Regions from separate parts of the Pseudoalteromonas sp. BSi20429 genome, predicted to be linked through region 2. Evidence: predicted binding sites of a transcription regulator. Region 2 holds the regulator's gene; each other region holds the start of a gene.
The links. The regulator sigma-54, encoded in region 2, starts transcription at its own class of promoters, with help from an activator protein. The targets are predictions, from matches to a motif close to GTTGGCACGNNNNTNGNNT.
Positions count from the first base shown of each region.

Region 1: the regulator sigma-54 is predicted to act here: its motif matches at 2,627-2,645, upstream of P20429_RS02215 (BON domain-containing protein).
Region 3: the regulator sigma-54 is predicted to act here: its motif matches at 1,489-1,507, upstream of P20429_RS06830 (TorF family putative porin).

Region 1 is NZ_BADV01000094.1:68,565-73,996, reverse strand. Features, by position in the region: gene P20429_RS02195 (5-carboxymethyl-2-hydroxymuconate Delta-isomerase) at 1-265, shown strand, start outside; tRNA gene P20429_RS02200 (tRNA-Ile) at 587-663, opposite strand; gene P20429_RS02205 (hypothetical protein) at 919-1,416, opposite strand; gene P20429_RS20445 (YqaE/Pmp3 family membrane protein) at 1,794-1,952, opposite strand; gene P20429_RS02215 (BON domain-containing protein) at 2,025-2,591, opposite strand; gene P20429_RS02220 (LiaF domain-containing protein) at 2,920-3,588, shown strand; gene P20429_RS02225 (VOC family protein) at 3,627-4,043, opposite strand; gene suhB (inositol-1-monophosphatase) at 4,320-5,123, shown strand; gene P20429_RS02235 (ABC transporter substrate-binding protein) at 5,177-5,432, opposite strand, start outside.
Region 2 is NZ_BADV01000010.1:14,365-19,796, reverse strand. Features, by position in the region: gene lptB (LPS export ABC transporter ATP-binding protein) at 1-381, shown strand, start outside; gene P20429_RS17605 (RNA polymerase factor sigma-54) at 451-1,950, shown strand; gene hpf (ribosome hibernation promoting factor) at 1,977-2,264, shown strand; gene ptsN (PTS IIA-like nitrogen regulatory protein PtsN) at 2,269-2,721, shown strand; gene rapZ (RNase adapter RapZ) at 2,740-3,585, shown strand; gene P20429_RS17625 (HPr family phosphocarrier protein) at 3,628-3,900, shown strand; gene mgtE (magnesium transporter) at 4,031-5,389, shown strand.
Region 3 is NZ_BADV01000068.1:16,186-21,617, reverse strand. Features, by position in the region: gene P20429_RS06820 (helix-turn-helix transcriptional regulator) at 1-9, shown strand, start outside; gene P20429_RS06825 (hypothetical protein) at 165-1,328, shown strand; gene P20429_RS06830 (TorF family putative porin) at 1,606-2,292, shown strand; gene P20429_RS06835 (Bor/Iss family lipoprotein) at 2,347-2,682, opposite strand; gene P20429_RS06840 (Bor family protein) at 2,679-2,990, opposite strand; gene P20429_RS06845 (M1 family aminopeptidase) at 3,171-5,432, opposite strand, start outside.

The DNA of each region.
Region 1 (5,432 bases), on a different contig from region 2:
AATTCACACTACCGCTTTCGAAAGTAACTTATTTGAATTAGAAACCATCAAAACACGCGCTATTGCTTATCAGCAATATCAACTTGGCGCAGGAAAATCAGGGTTTATACATATCGCGGTACATATTTTAGCGGGACGCTCAATTGAGCAAAAACAAATGTTAAGCGAACTGCTACTTTCATGCTTAAAAACATACTGCAGAGCATCAGACAGTTTAAGCGTAAATATTTACGATATTGAGCATGAGATATACCGTAAAAATTAGTTAACTCTTGTAGTTTTGAGCAATAAAAGTAAACACTAGTAAGTAAAAAGCCCCAATAGGGGCTTTTTTTGTATTCTAAAATCAGGTGCAGCTCATTATTATTTACAAGACAGAGCATGAATAGCGTCCGATCTAACGCTGGAATTTAATAGTGCATTCGCACTCTTTCAAATTTAAGAAAGCTTAGCTTAATCTATGGATTAACTTTATTTAAATTATATTTATTATTAGGGGTAGATAAAGAATAATAAATTACACGATGTTAAATTCATGTAGCATTAAATAATTTGAGTAGGTATTTTTTTGGAAAGTTTGTAAAAGTGGTGGCCCCTCCCAGACTCGAACTGGGGACCTAACGATTATGAGTCGTGTGCTCTAACCAACTGAGCTAAGGGGCCAACTTTTATATAACTGCTAGACAGTTAATTTTTGAAGCGTTCAGTCACAGAGCGACTAAAGCGGGTTGCAGTATAAAAACTTTTTAGGTGCTTGTCACTACCAAACACCTTTATTTTAACAATCAGTAAGCTAACTGCTTAAATAGTAATCTTTTAGGTGGGTATAAGCATAAAATGTAAGATATTTCCCATGATATTCTCTGCGTTAAATTATAAAAACCCTCCTCCCACATGTAGTCTTTTATTTTTAACGCTCTACTTTTTAAGTAGAGCTAACATATATGTGTAGGCATATAAGGCTGTAAAAAATATGCTTGGGGCTACTGTAAGTGCCAAATTAGGTGTCTGATTAATTACATTCACCATAATCACTAAGCTCGATTGAACAGTAATCGGAATAATAGGCGCAAAAAGTACACCTGCTATTTTTTTGTTACCTAAATACGAGGCGCTAGAGTTAATTGCATTATTGAAGCTTTGTCGTATTGCTACGTTTTGTGGTGTTTTAGAATGAAACATACAAATAATTGGAGTTACAAACGCAAGCGTTACATAACTAGACTTATACTTGTTGACGACCTTTTCTAAAATAAAAGTAAAAAACAGCGTTACAAATCCACTATACAAACCTTGTACTAATGCAGCTTGAAGCGTGACCGATTTAGCAATATCTGCCGAACTGTTCGCCCAGTAGGCCCAGCTAAAATAAAAAACGAATGACACAACGCCTGACAGTATAAGTCGAATATTCAATTAGCTACCTCAATATGCGTAAAAGCTTGGTTTAATGATAACACTAGAAGTGATGGTAATATTGTCACTAAATAATAGAGTAATTAATCGCGTATTGTAGATATATAAACAAACTAATGTTAAAGATTTCCTAACTGGCATCAATACAGAATCAGAACACTGCAGTTAGTTAGAAAGCTTAATTGAAGTAAGCAATGGTTTGGCTGAGGGAATTTTGGGAGTGAGTTACAAGAAATAATCACTTAGTTTGAGTAAATTAAAAATTAGATTTTGATAAAAAATATTTAATTTAAAAACTAATATTGTGAGCCGAACAGTACTGTGGCAATTGTATCATTAGGCCTCAGTAGTCGGCTTACACAATATATAATCTGTCATTATTTTTTCGCAATAATGTAGATTGCATGTATTAAACCTGGGAAATAACCTAGCAGTGTTAATAAAATATTTAACCAAAAATGCATACCTAAGCCAACTTGCAAAAACACACCTAATGGCGGTAATAAAACCGAAAGTATTATACGAATAATATCCATGACTAAACTCCATTTAAATTAAGCATTAAAAAGGCGTAAAGCCCAGTGTTAGTGGGCCTTAACTATACTGTATTATTCAGCAACAATAGCTAGTTTATCAACTACGTCACGAACATCTTCAGCATTTTTAGCAATTTTAACTGCTAGTTGTTTTTCAGCTTCAGACTCTACTGAACCGTTCAGAGTTACAATACCATTGTCGGTATCAACATCGATGTCTGTACCACCAACTTCTGAGTCAAACAGGAAGCGAGTTGTGATTACAGTGGTGATTTTAGCGTCCGTTAGGTCGTTATCATCATCGTCCATCATGTCATTGCTTTTATCTTTGGTATCCATGCTTTTAACAACAGTAAGGCTGTTATCAACATCAGATACACCATCTAGGCTAAGTACAAGTTCTTCTGCTAGCTCTTTATCAAGCTCGCTATTAACTTTACCTGTAAGTACTACTTTGCCATTTTTTACATCAGTGTTAATGTCAAAGTTGTTTAGATTAGTGTTCATAAGTAGAACTGTTTCTGCCTTACCATCAATCCAAGCATCTTTACTTTCGTTTTCCCAGCTGTTTGCTTGGGCACCCATAGCCGTAGTACCAAGAACTAGAGCTGCGATAATAGACTTGTTAAATGTTTTCATAATCTTTCTCCTTTTGATTAAAGACACTTTAACTAATGCGAGCTTTGGGCCAACTTTATTTATACTTATATTTCAATAGGTTGAGTTTATTTTGGAGTGAGGCATTATCTATAGTTGTGTAACTATTTACAGGCTACTCGGTAAAACTTTCTCAAATAGTGAAAATAGCTAGATAATTGCATTTTTGGTTAATCTATCGTTAATATAACAAAATAAAAAACATCATTATAAATTAACCTACTGATAATTAGGGTGATTATATTTGGTGCGTGCTTTGCATATAAACATCAAGAGCAGTATCAATAGTAAATATAATAAGGAATGCCCCATGTCTGTAAAAGTTGAAGACCGCCCAATAGAGCAAGTACGCGAACAAGTAATTGACCAATTAATTTATAATTACAGTCATGGGGTTATTTCTGTTGATGCATTTGAGAGACGACTCGATAGCGCGATGGATGCACCTAATAACGACGCTCTTTTAGCCTTAGTAGAAGACTTAACACTTAATACCGATCAGCAATATAAAGCAGAAAAACAATCGCAATTTAAACCACATTATAGTGCACAGCAAAACAGTGATGATGATTTTACATTACGTAGTATTTTAGGCTCTAACGAACGAAGCGGTCAGTGGGTCGTGCCAAAAAATATATATTTAAGTAACTTTATGGGATCGGTGGTACTTGATTTTACTGATGCCATTTTTGCGCATCAAAATGTAACTATTCACGTTAACTGTATTTTTGGTAGCGATGAGATTTACGTACCAGAGCATGTAAATGTAGTGTCTAAAATGTTTTGTATTTTAAGTAGTCTTGAAAATAAATCTGTGTCGCTTAACAAACGCCAAGGTCCTACTATTCATATTGAAGGAAAGGCAGTTATGGGATCGGTTGAAGTAAAAATAAAGCGCACAATTAAAGAAAAATTTATGAGCTTTGCAAATGAGCTAAAAACCCAGTTTGGCACCGGTAATAATAACCGCTCACTATAATTGAGTAGCAGCACTTTAGCGTGCTGCTTAGTATTTTATTATAAATCGTTATTTCGCTCGCTTGGTACATCACTTAAATACTCTACAAATTCCACCTCAAACCCGGCGGGATCAATAAAGTAGACATTCTTTCTGAAAGGATTCTCGCTACCTTGCTTGCTTAGAGTAAAACCCACTTTATTTAAGCGCATTACTACTGCGCTTAAATTATTAGTTACATAAGCAAAGTGTGCAAAACCAATTTGATGGCCCGATAAGTTTCTGTTTTCACCCTCACCATGGCTGCTTATCGCAATGTAATGCGTGTCATCTCCAAAGTGTACCCAGCGTCTTGGTTTTCCATGCCAATCGCCTCTGCCCTCACTTCTAATCGACCAATGTGGAAATACAGCGCGATAAAATTTAAGCATGCTGCCTATATCACTCGCGACTAAGTTTACGTGCTCTAAATACATAATGTTGTCCTATCAATTAAGTTAGGGGCACGATAAAACCTCAAGCTAACTTTAGGTAAAGCGTTATTTAAAATTAATTCAATTTAATTAACACACAAAGGAACATGATGACTTATTAATTGCTCATTATTATTTTTTAAAAATATAGACACTTTTCAATCTTGTATAAAAAACAAACATAAGTATTTGGGGTTTATTGTTTACTTTATGTCAAAAGTCGCTAAAATACGCCGGCTGAAATATATAAACGTTCTTTTACAACCCAAAGGTAATACCATGCATCCAATGTTAAACATTGCGGTTCGCGCTGCGCGCAACGCAGGCAAAATTTTACTTCGCGCAAGTGAAGATTTATCAAAAGTTGAAGTGCAACAAAAAGGCGCTAACGACTTAGTAACTAACATTGATAAAGAAGCCGAAGCCGTAATTCGTGACACTATTTTACAGTCTTACCCTACTCACTCTATTGTTGGTGAAGAATTAGGTGAGCATAAAGGCAAGGATGATGATTACCAATGGATTGTAGATCCTATCGATGGAACAACTAACTTCATCAAAGGTATCCCTCATTACGCGGTTTCTATCGCACTTAAAGTTAAAGGTCGTTTAGACCAAGCTGTTATTTATGATCCAATTCGTGGTGAGCTTTTCACTGCATCTCGCGGTCAAGGCACTCAGTTAAACAGCAAACGTCTACGTGTTAGCAAAACTACGGTTCTTGCAGGCACTGTACTTGCTACTGGTTTCCCTTTCAAAAACAAAAACCACATGGATGCATACACTGAAGCGTTTAAAGCATTATTTGTACACACTGCAGACATTCGCCGCGCAGGTTGTTCTGCTTTAGATATGGCATACGTTGCAGCTGGCCGTGTTGATGGATTTTTTGAAATTGGTTTAAAACCTTGGAACTCTGCTGCAGGCGAACTTATGGTTAAAGAAGCGGGCGGTATGGTTGTAGATTTCGCTGGTGGTAATAACTATAACCACAGCGGCAATATTATCTGTGGTTCACCAAAATTGACTCAAGCAATTATTCGTGAAATTCGTCCAGTACTAACTGAGTCGTTACTTCGCTAATTTGATGCTATTAATAGCATGCTAAAAAGGAGCTCAGGCTCCTTTTTTTGTGCCTAAAAATAAGGGTTATCGAGCTTAATCTCTATCGTTTTGCCTTTTGTATAAGGTAGTGTATTTAAATCCTTTGCGAAGTATTCATTAAATAATGCGTCAAACTCACCGCTTTCCTGCATCATTATTAATCCCTCTTCAACAGCCTTTGCTAATTCAGGTTTACTCTTAGTCACAAAGTAATAAATAGCGGTTGGATAACTTATGTATAAATTAGGCACGATTACTAAATTACTTTGTTTGTTTTCAATAAGCTCA
Region 2 (5,432 bases):
GACACTCTCGATAAATTATTAGATGAATTTAGCATACAACACATTCGTGATAGCCAAGGTATGGCATTGTCAGGAGGCGAACGTCGTCGTGTTGAAATAGCACGTGCGCTGGCAGCAGATCCTAAATTTATATTACTGGATGAACCATTTGCAGGTGTTGACCCGATTTCGGTATTAGACATAAAGAAAATAATAGAACATCTTAAAAATCGTGGGATTGGTGTATTAATCACCGATCATAACGTAAGAGAAACCCTTGATGTTTGTGAAAAAGCCTACATTGTTTCTCATGGGGAGCTGATTGCATCAGGTACTCCAGAACACGTATTAAATGATAAAACAGTACGCGATGTTTACTTAGGCGAGCAATTTAGGCTGTAACATTTACGCCATGTCTTTAAGCATCTGCTAGTATTAATTATAACAACATAAAAGGATTGTTAGAGATACATGAGGCAATCACTACAGCTGCGCATGGGCCAGCAACTTACAATGACTCCACAGCTGCAACAAGCTATTCGTTTGTTGCAACTCAGTACATTGGATCTCCAGCAAGAAATACAAGAAGCTCTCGACAGCAACCCGCTATTAGAGGTTGAAGAAGCAGACTATTCAGAAGACGCTGCAGGTAAAAACGAGCAAAAAGCAGATACAGATGACATAACTGTTAGCGCATCTGCCGATGATGCTCCAAGCGAATACGAACAAGATAGTGGTGAAGCACTTGCAAAAGACACGCTAAGTGACGACATGGCTATGGATGTTAGTTGGGATGAGTACATGAGTGCCGCCCCAGCAGCATCATCGGGTCCGATGCCTGAAGACGAATCAATATACCAAGGCGCCTCTACTGAAACGCTCCATGAGTATTTAATGTGGCAGTTACAACTAACGCCATTTAGCCCTACAGACGAAGCTATTGCTATTGCGATTGTAGAAGCCGTCGATGATTCAGGTATTTTAACACTAAGCTGCGAAGAGATTTTAGAAAGCTTTAATCAAGAAAACGAAGATGATAACGAAGTCGAACTTGATGAAATTGAAGCTGTATTAAAACGCATCCAACTGTTTGATCCTGTTGGTATTGCTGCACGTAGTTTACAAGAGTGTTTGTGTATTCAGCTTAACCAGTTTGACAAAGAAACACCTTACATTAATGAAACAAAAATGATTTTAACCGAGCATATTGATTTATTAGCTGCTCGTGACTATCGTACATTAATGAAGAAAACTAAGCTCAAAGAAGAAGAGCTTAAAGAAGTAATGACATTAATACATACTCTTAGCCCTAAACCAGCAGATACTATTGTAAGAGAAGAATCTGAGTATGTTATTCCCGATGTGTCAGTTAAAAAAATTAAAGGCCGCTGGGTTGTTGAGTTAAACCCAGATAGCATGCCTAAAATTCGTGTTAATAGCCAATACGCTGCAATGTCTCGCACTGTAAAATCCAGTGGTGACAGCCAGTTTATTCGCTCGCATTTACAAGAAGCTAAATGGTTTATTAAAAGCTTAGAAAGTAGAAACGACACGCTATTAAAAGTAACAAATTGTATTGTTAAGCAACAACAAGGCTTTTTTGAACACGGTCCTGAAGCCATGAAACCAATGGTTTTAAATGATGTTGCTGAAATGGTAGAAATGCACGAATCAACAATTTCGCGCGTAACAACCCAAAAGTATATGCACACACCCCGTGGTATATTTGAGCTTAAATATTTTTTCTCAAGCCATGTAAGCACCGAAAACGGGGGTGAATGTTCATCTACAGCAATCCGTGCGCTTATCCGAAAATTAATCGCAGCAGAAAACTCAGCAAAACCATTGAGTGATAGCAAAATAGCGGATATATTGGCTGAGCAAGGAATTAAAGTAGCGAGACGTACAATCGCAAAATACCGCGAATCTCTGGCTATTCCACCGTCAAATCAGCGTAAAAGTTTGATTTAAGACGCAAAAAAAAGAGGGTAATGCTTATGCAACTAAACTTAACTGGTCGTCACGTAGAATTAACCGATTCACTAAGAGACTATATTAATACCAAATTTGCGAAGCTAGAAAGACACTCTGATCATATTAATAATGTTCATGTCATTCTCGATGTAGAAAAATTAAATCAAAAAGCAGAAGCCACCATACACGTAAGCGGTGCTGAGCTATTTGCCTCTACAGAACATCAAGATATGTATGCCGCCATTGACTCGTTGATCGACAAGCTCGATCGACAAGTAATTAAACACAAAGAGAAGCTTGCTCGACACTAATATGATGAAATTAAGCTCACTTATATGCCAGGACTGCAGCAAAGCTGCGGTCCTTTTTAATAGCAAAAAAAGAATTTTAGAGTTCATTAGCGAACTTGCTCACGACAAACTTCCGTATTTACCGCAACAAGATATTCTTAATGCTTTAATGAGCAGAGAAAAATTGGGTAGTACAGGTATAGGGCGTGGCATTGCCATTCCTCATGGAAGAATGAGCGGTGCAGAAGAGCCTTTGGCTTTAGTACTCGTTAGCGAAACTCCAATAAATTTTGATGCAATCGATAATCGCCCTGTTGATATTTTCGTCGCACTCATCGTACCAGATGGCGATAACCAGCAGCACTTAAAGACTCTAGCAACCATTGCTGATAAACTAAACAACAAAGATTTTTGTAAACAGTTACGCAGTGCAAAATCAGATGCTGAGCTTTACCAAGTTATTGTCAATCAATCATAGTTTTATAAAGGGTGTTAAATGGAGTTAATTATCATAAGCGGCCGTTCTGGTTCTGGAAAGTCGGTTGCTTTACGCGTTGTAGAAGATTTAGGTTATTATTGTGTAGATAATATTCCAGTTAACTTGCTTCCTTCATTAGTTCGCAGTGTGTCTGATAGCTACGATAAAATTGCTGTTAGCATTGATGTGCGTAACATCCCTAAACAACAAGATGAATTTAACGATATTCTTGAATACTTGCCAGGCTTTGCAAACCCTACGTTATTTTATTTAGATAGCGACGATCAAACATTGATCAAACGTTTTTCTGAAACTCGTAGATTACACCCACTATCAATTGACTCGTTGCCTCTTGATTTAGCCATCAAAAAAGAAAAAGAATTACTTGATGTATTAATCACCCGCGCCGACTTTATGATAGACACGACTGATTTGAGTGTTCATCAACTCGCTGAATCTATTCGTGAAAAGATTTTAGGTAAAAAAGATAAACAACTGATTGTCACGTTTGAATCGTTTGGTTTTAAACATGGCATACCAAAAGAAGCAGATTATGTATTTGATGCACGCTTTTTACCAAATCCACATTGGGAACCTGAATTAAAACCTTTAAATGGGTTAGATCAACCTGTTAAAGATTATTTGGCCAATCACAGCATAGTGCAAAAATTCACATGGCAAATTCAAACATTTGTACAAACATGGTTACCGCACTTAGAGCGAAATAACCGCAGTTATTTAACCATTGCTATTGGGTGTACAGGCGGACAACATCGCTCTGTATATTTAGCGCAAACTATCGGTGAAAGTTTTGCAATGACACATCCCAATGTGAAAATTCGCCATCGCGAACAAGAAAAATAATATAGCTGAATAATCACCTGTTCAGCTTAGGTAGAGTAAGTTATGCATTGTGAAGACACTTTTTTAATAAAAAACAAATTAGGATTGCACGCCAGAGCAGCCACCGTGCTTGCCCAATTGGCAGTGCAGTTTGATGCGACAATTACATTATTTCAAGATGACAAAGAAGCTGCAGGCGATAGCGTACTTGCACTAATGTTACTTGAAAGTAGCCAAGGCAAAGAAGTAAAAGTTGTATGTAAAGGCCCCGATTCTGAGCAAGCTTTACATGCTGTTGGAGAATTAATAGCACAACGTTTTAATGAACAAGAATAAACAGTTATAAAAATAATGCTCGCATTACTAATGCCCCAACTAAAACAGATATATAAAATAAATACGGTTAGTGACGCCAGTTAACTCACCTCTCCCCATAAAGTAATATAAAAATTTATAAAGGACGCCAATGCCTGAAGCTTTTGAACAAGATTACCCACTACAGCAACTAAAACAGGTGACTAAGTCACTCAATAGTGGTCAATTTGTTCAAGTTAGGCGCATGCTCGCAAAAACAGCTCCTTGTGATACCGCATTATTATTAGAATCATCACCACATAAAATTCGCCGACTCCTTTGGCAGTTGGTTGATCCTGATGTGCAAGGTGATGTTCTTGAAGAACTATCAGAAGATGTTCGTTTAGGCATTATTGCCCAAATGGAACCTAAGCACATTGCAGCCGCAACAGAAGATATGGGCCACGATGACTTAGGTGAAGTATTACGTAGTCTGCCAGACACCGTTTATAAAGACGTTGTTAGCGCGATGGACATTCAAGACCGTGAGCGTGCAACACAAGCACTTTCGTATCAAGAGCGTTCTGCTGGCGCGCTAATGAACACCGATACGGTGACCATTCGCCCTGATGTTACGCTTGATGTTGTACTTAGGTATATTAGGCTACGTGGCGAGTTACCAGAAGGTACCGATGACTTGTACGTTGTTGATAAGCATAACTGCTTTATAGGCGCTTTATCGCTGAGTACATTATTAACTAACCCGCCAGAAAAGATTGTTCGCGATTTAATGGATGAAGATTGTGAATCCATTCCAATCTCAATGGATGAAAGTGAAGTCGCGCAATTATTTGAACGTCATAATTGGATATCGGCCCCCGTAGTCGATGATAACGATCAGCTCCTTGGCCGTGTCACTATCGATGACATCGTTGACGTAATCCGAGAAGATGCTGAGCATAGTTTATTGGGCTTAGCCGGTCTTGATGATGAAGAAGATACCTTTGCGCCAGTACTAAAAAGCTCTAAAAAACGCTCAGTTTGGTTAGGTGTCAACTTACTAACTGCACTTGCAGCTGCTTTTGTAGCTAGCTTTTTTGAAGGCACTTTAGATGTTTTACCTATTTTAGCTGTACTTAACGGTATTGTCCCTTCTATGGGCGGTGTTGCAGGTAGTCAATCATTAACGCTTGTTATTCGTGGTATTGCGGTAGGTCATATAAATCAAACAAACCAACGTTTCTTGATGATGAAAGAGCTTGCTATTGGCGCGTTAAACGGTGTTTTGTGGTCGTTGTTAATAGCAGGTGTTATTGCCCTATGGCAGTGGGACTTTATGCTTGGTGGCGTACTCGCCTTCGCTATGTTTATGAACTTAGTGGTGGCAGGTGTTGCTGGTGCGAGTATCCCTATTATTCTTAAAAAGATGAATATAGATCCCGCTCTTGCAGGTAGTGTAGTTTTAACTACAATTACAGACATTGTGGGTATATTCGCCTTTTTAGGTACTGCTACTTGGTTGCTGGTTTAAATTAGAAACTTTTGCAAATAACTAAAGTAAAAAACACTTAGGG
Region 3 (5,432 bases), on a different contig from region 2:
AATGATTGATACATGTTAAAGCATTAGTCTCATTTTATTAGCAAAAATACTGATTTAGTCACTTCAATTACAACGTATGGAGGACAGCGCTGTTGTTATTAGCGTAATTGCGCTAAAATAGACCAGCAAAAAAATATATATCTAAACCGGAGATTCTACAAGGCATGAAAAAACTGCTAATTTCACCGTCAAAAATGACGCTAGGCGAACAAGAAAATCAAATCTATCAGAACATTCTGAAGCAATCTTCAGAGTTAAGCCTTAACCTTATGGCCGTGAAAGTAGAAAACCACCCTGATGATTTTTTACCTTGGTGTTACGAATTGCTAAGTGCAAGCAGAGATCGTATGAACTACGATTTGCTAGAGCCACAGCAGTTACCAGTACTTAAGAAGCTACACGATCAGCTTATTTCAGCTATCAGCTTTTTACAGGTTAAAACTTTACGTATTGCTCCGTGGCCTGTTGTAAGTGTATTTGTAGAACAACACAAAGACGTTATTGCACTTGATGAACAGCTTCGTTTGGTAGACTACATCAAAAGCATTCGTGAACAATCTCTTAAAGATATGATTCCTGAAGACTTACTTGCGTTTAGCGGTAAGCACATGGCATCACTTGATCCAAGCACATACAACTTTGACGTTGAATGGTTTGCATCTACAAAAAGTGCAAAGAGCTTCCATCAAATGCTTGGTGATTTACCAGGTGCTTTTGACGATGCACTAGTGAATATTCCACTTGAAGGTGATATTACTCAATACGAATATCAACAATTTGTTGCTGCTTATTCAAAAATATTCACCGACAACAACGAAAAACCAACACTTGCGCCTGCAACACGACTGCTTGCAATGCGTCGCCCTGATTTATTTACTCCGATTACAAATAATCGATTAGATGCATTATGTGGTGCTCTTGGTGTTTCTAAACTTAAAAATAGTGATTTTGAGCGTTACTGGCAAGATATCGTAAAAGGTATTCAAGCTATGTCATGGTACAAAATGGCTAAACCTAGTAACGAGTTAGAAGAACAATTGGTTGCTATTAAAGCATTAGTTCCATGTTTCTTTCACTACGCTGATGCTAAAACACCAGATAACTCTAACTACATTAAACTGCTAACAAAGCCTAAACGTACTACAACTACAACAGGTAAAACTCAGCGTAGAGGTAAAGAGTCTGCAGAAATATTAGTAGACCGTGCTCTTGCTGCTGACGATATTCCTGAACACATTCGCAGTAAACGTGATTCAATTGTGAGTGAAGTACAAAAAGGTCGCAGCGTAAACGAAACAATTAGCCTTATGCGCACTATATTCGGTTAAAATCTTCTAATTTAGCCGTACTTTTATGGTGCGGCTAGGTTAATTTATGCACCAGCAATGTGCGCAACATCTTCCTTCATGTTATATCCCCATCCTATTCATAAAATTCAAGCTCATGTTTTTAATAAATAAAAAATAATTTTTAATAAAAAATAATGAAGCTGGCACATACAGTGCAATTATCCCGTTAGTTAAACAATAAAAAGCCGTCAGCCTAAAGGTTCCGAATACATAATAAAAACCTTGGCGAGCAAAAATCATATAACGGGAAATGGACATGCTAAAACTAAAAAAAACCATCGCTATAAGTGCTATAGCATTAATGGGCGCAACATCTTTAACATCTACAGCTGTGCATGCTGAAGTAACTGCTAATGCAGCGGCAACATCAAACTACTTATGGCGCGGTCAAGAGCAAACTGGGGGCGATGCAGCTATTTCAGGCGGTATTGATTACGCCAATGAATCGGGCTTTTATGCAGGTACTTGGGCTTCAAATGCATCGTGGGCAGATGAAATGACCTATGAGCTTGATTTATACGCAGGCTTTGGTGGCGACATTAACGAAAGCGTTAGCTACGATGTTGGCTATATTTATTACGCTTACCCAGATGCCGCTTCTGAGGCTGACGCAGATTTCTCTGAAATTTACGGTAGCATCAGTGTTGAAGGCTTTACCTTTGGTGCTTCAGTACTTGCAACATCAGCTGCAAGTGGTGATAGTACAGACTTTGGTGATTCACTTTACCTGACAGCTGATTACGGTTTTGCTGTTGGCAGTAACGGCACTGAAATGGCACTTCACTTAGGCCACTACTCTGGTGACTTTATTGGCGATGATAATATCTTAGATTACGGTGTATCAATTTCGAAAGACGGTTTTACTTTTGGTTTGTCTGATACAGATATGGATGATTCAGATATTAAAGCTTACGTTGCTTATTCTGTAGACTTTAATTTATAAGAAAGAATGTGTTACTTGCTGCGACACGAAGGGCCTTTTGGCCCTTTTCTCGTTTTATAGCTGTTTTGCTTTAAAGGGTACCTTATTACATTGTACTTCGACTGTTATAGGGTACCAAGCTGGGCCGATTTGATTCACAACCACCTCAGCTAAACCATTAGTAAACGATTTATACGTATGAACGCTTTGCCACTCCCCTTGTGGGCAATGTGTTGTTAAATCTAACGGCTCTGATCCCTCGTACAACGCAAGTGCAAAATTATGATGCCACTGTGAGCTTTTTAGAGTTTTATTGCTTACTTTGCTCTGTATACCGTTATCAAAGTAAATATTTGTACACCCCGTTAAAATAATCAGTGTGCAACCGGCTGCAAATAGCTTGATGCTCATAATGTCTCCCCTAGTACTTGCTCTTGGCACCACACTTTAATGGTATGGGGCGAGTATATTCCAAGCGTAATTAAACTCAGCGCTCCATCACTAAACGTTTGTTGTGACTGCATTTGAATAACCGATGTATTTGAACATATTTGTTTTACGTCTACCCGCTGCTCACCCACTAATCCCCATAAATAAAATGGGCGGCTATCTTCATAATTAGCTTGGCTCGTTATTTTTGCTGTTACCTGCGGCTGAATGGTTACCGCAGAACAAGCACTGAGGCTTAATGCTATCGCCCCTATAATTAATGGTTTCATACTCTTCCTTATAAACTAAATACCAGTAAGGTAACTTTATAAGAGAACATAAAATATTAGCGTAAAAAGCTGTGGGGAATATGTAGAAACGCTATGAAGTTTTATACAGTTTATTACACATAAAGGCCGCATAAATGCGGCCCTTAAAGTAGTTAGTTTAGGTTAGTAAATAAATAGACGTTAGAATTTAGCTAAATTATTTTTACTGTCTTTGTCGACCAGCTTAATGTAAGGATCTACCCCCGCAAATAATGGTTTTTCTTTTACTTTTAGCTCAATAGTATTGGTACCAGACACTATTTGATGCTTTTGCGAGTAAATAACAAAGTCATCAGCTAGTAAGTTTTCAGGGTCGTCGCTAAATAATGCAATATCAATTAGCTCATCGAGCGGCTGTTCGGTTTCTTCACCTTGGCCATCCGCACGCTGTTTAATGGCTTCAATGTTTAGCGTAACGCTATAAAAACCATCACTATCAGCGCTATCTGTAACTGAAACGTCTTTCATCTCAAGCTCATACAAGGTGATATATTTAAACTGATCGTCAATAAAACTTTGTTCTGCTTGCGTTGCGTCTTGTTTTAAATAGCTAAGTAAATCAAGCGTAGTTGGGTATGGTGTTGATTGGTACTGAAATTCATTTAAAAATGCTTTGAGTGCATCATTTAAACGTTTTTCACCTAAACGATCATAAATCGCCATCATCACAACTGATCCTTTATTGTAATGAAGATATTGTTGCGACTGTGTTTTATATAGTGGCATTTCTTCAAAGGCTTCCCCTGTACGCCCTATTAAGTACCTATCAAGCTCATATTTTAAAAACTTACGTAGCTTCTCTGCGCCAAAGCGTTTTCTTAGCACCATTAGCGCACTGTATTGTGAAAGCGTTTCTGACATAACGGCACTGCCCTCTACATTAGCCGCCGATACTTGATGCCCCCACCACTGGTGCGCTACTTCATGTGCGGTAACATAGTAAGGGTAGTCAACTTTACTCTCATCTCTTAAGTCTGTAATAAACCCCATGCTTTCTGAGTAAGGGACTGTATTGGCAAAACTTTGTGCAAACGAGCGATACTTAGGAAATTCAATTATACGTAGCTGTTTATGCTGATACGGCCCAAATGCTTGTGTAAAGTAATCTATCGAGTCTTGTACTGACTCAATCATACGGTCAATATTCCATGCATGATTTTTGTGGTAATACACCTCAATATTTACCCCATTATGCTCAACCTTTTTACTTTCAAGCTCTGCCGAAAGCACCGCATAAAAGTTTAAAATAGGCGCATCCATTTCATAAACAAAAGTGCGGCGCCCGTCTTTTACACTTTCACTTTGTAAATACCCTGGGGTAATAGCAAATTGCGACTCGTCGGTTGTTACCGTTGCCTTAAAGTTAATAAACCCATTAGCTGCACCAAAATTACTTTGTGTATAGTACTGACTGTCTTCTAGCTTATGGGCACGTTCAAGTTCTGGTAAATCATGCTTACGGCGTTCAAATTTATCAGCTACCTGTAAACCACGGCTATAACCAAAGCTAGGGAGGAGTTCCAAGTTATTAATAAAAGTGCCATTGGCAACTAATTGTGTATCAGAACCTTGATCAGTAAAGCCTTTGTGATCGCGAGTAACCGACAGTTGCCCTTCTCTTATTTCGTTTGGCATAAGCGGTTGATCAAACTCAAACCATGCTGAATAAAGCGCTGGTAATTTTTCAACTATCTTACCGCCTGCCATGGCTACATACCAACTTTTAGCGTGTTGAGGTGAGCTTATTAACACTCGCGTAATTGGCTCGTTAGAGGTATTAGTAAATTTAATTTTTGCCACAGCACTTAAAGCACGCTTTTTTGGATAAATATCAACAGTTAAGTCAACATCGGTCACCATAGGTAGTGCTAAGTCTTTGTATTGTGCAAACTGCTGCTCATAACTTATTTGCTTGTCTTGAAACTCATCGCTCGTAGTAAACTCGTTCAAAACTCTTGTGTTGTTATAAATATTGTAGCCTGCACCAACAAACACTAATGCACTAATAACCGCAATCGCTTGCCCTTTTAACGACATATTATAACGAAGCATAGACAGGCGTGTGCGCAGCGTTTGTGAAGGACCACGATGCCACAACGCAAACCCAACAATCGCTAAAACAAGGCTTAACGCGCCCCAATATAATGTGTACCAATGCGCGCCTTGTAAAAAGTGCCCATAACCATTTATATCAGAATACGGTACACTACTGCTTTGAGAAAAATGATACATATGGTGCTCAAACCCATAAGAACCCATCACTTTTTGCGCTATGTAATACAAAATAAACAAACCCATTCCTACATATTTATTCGGGCTAATAATCTGCAAAAAGAAGGCAAGTACCGTCAGCATAATCAACGGTAAAATCGATAAATAAACAATCCTAAATAAATACTGTCC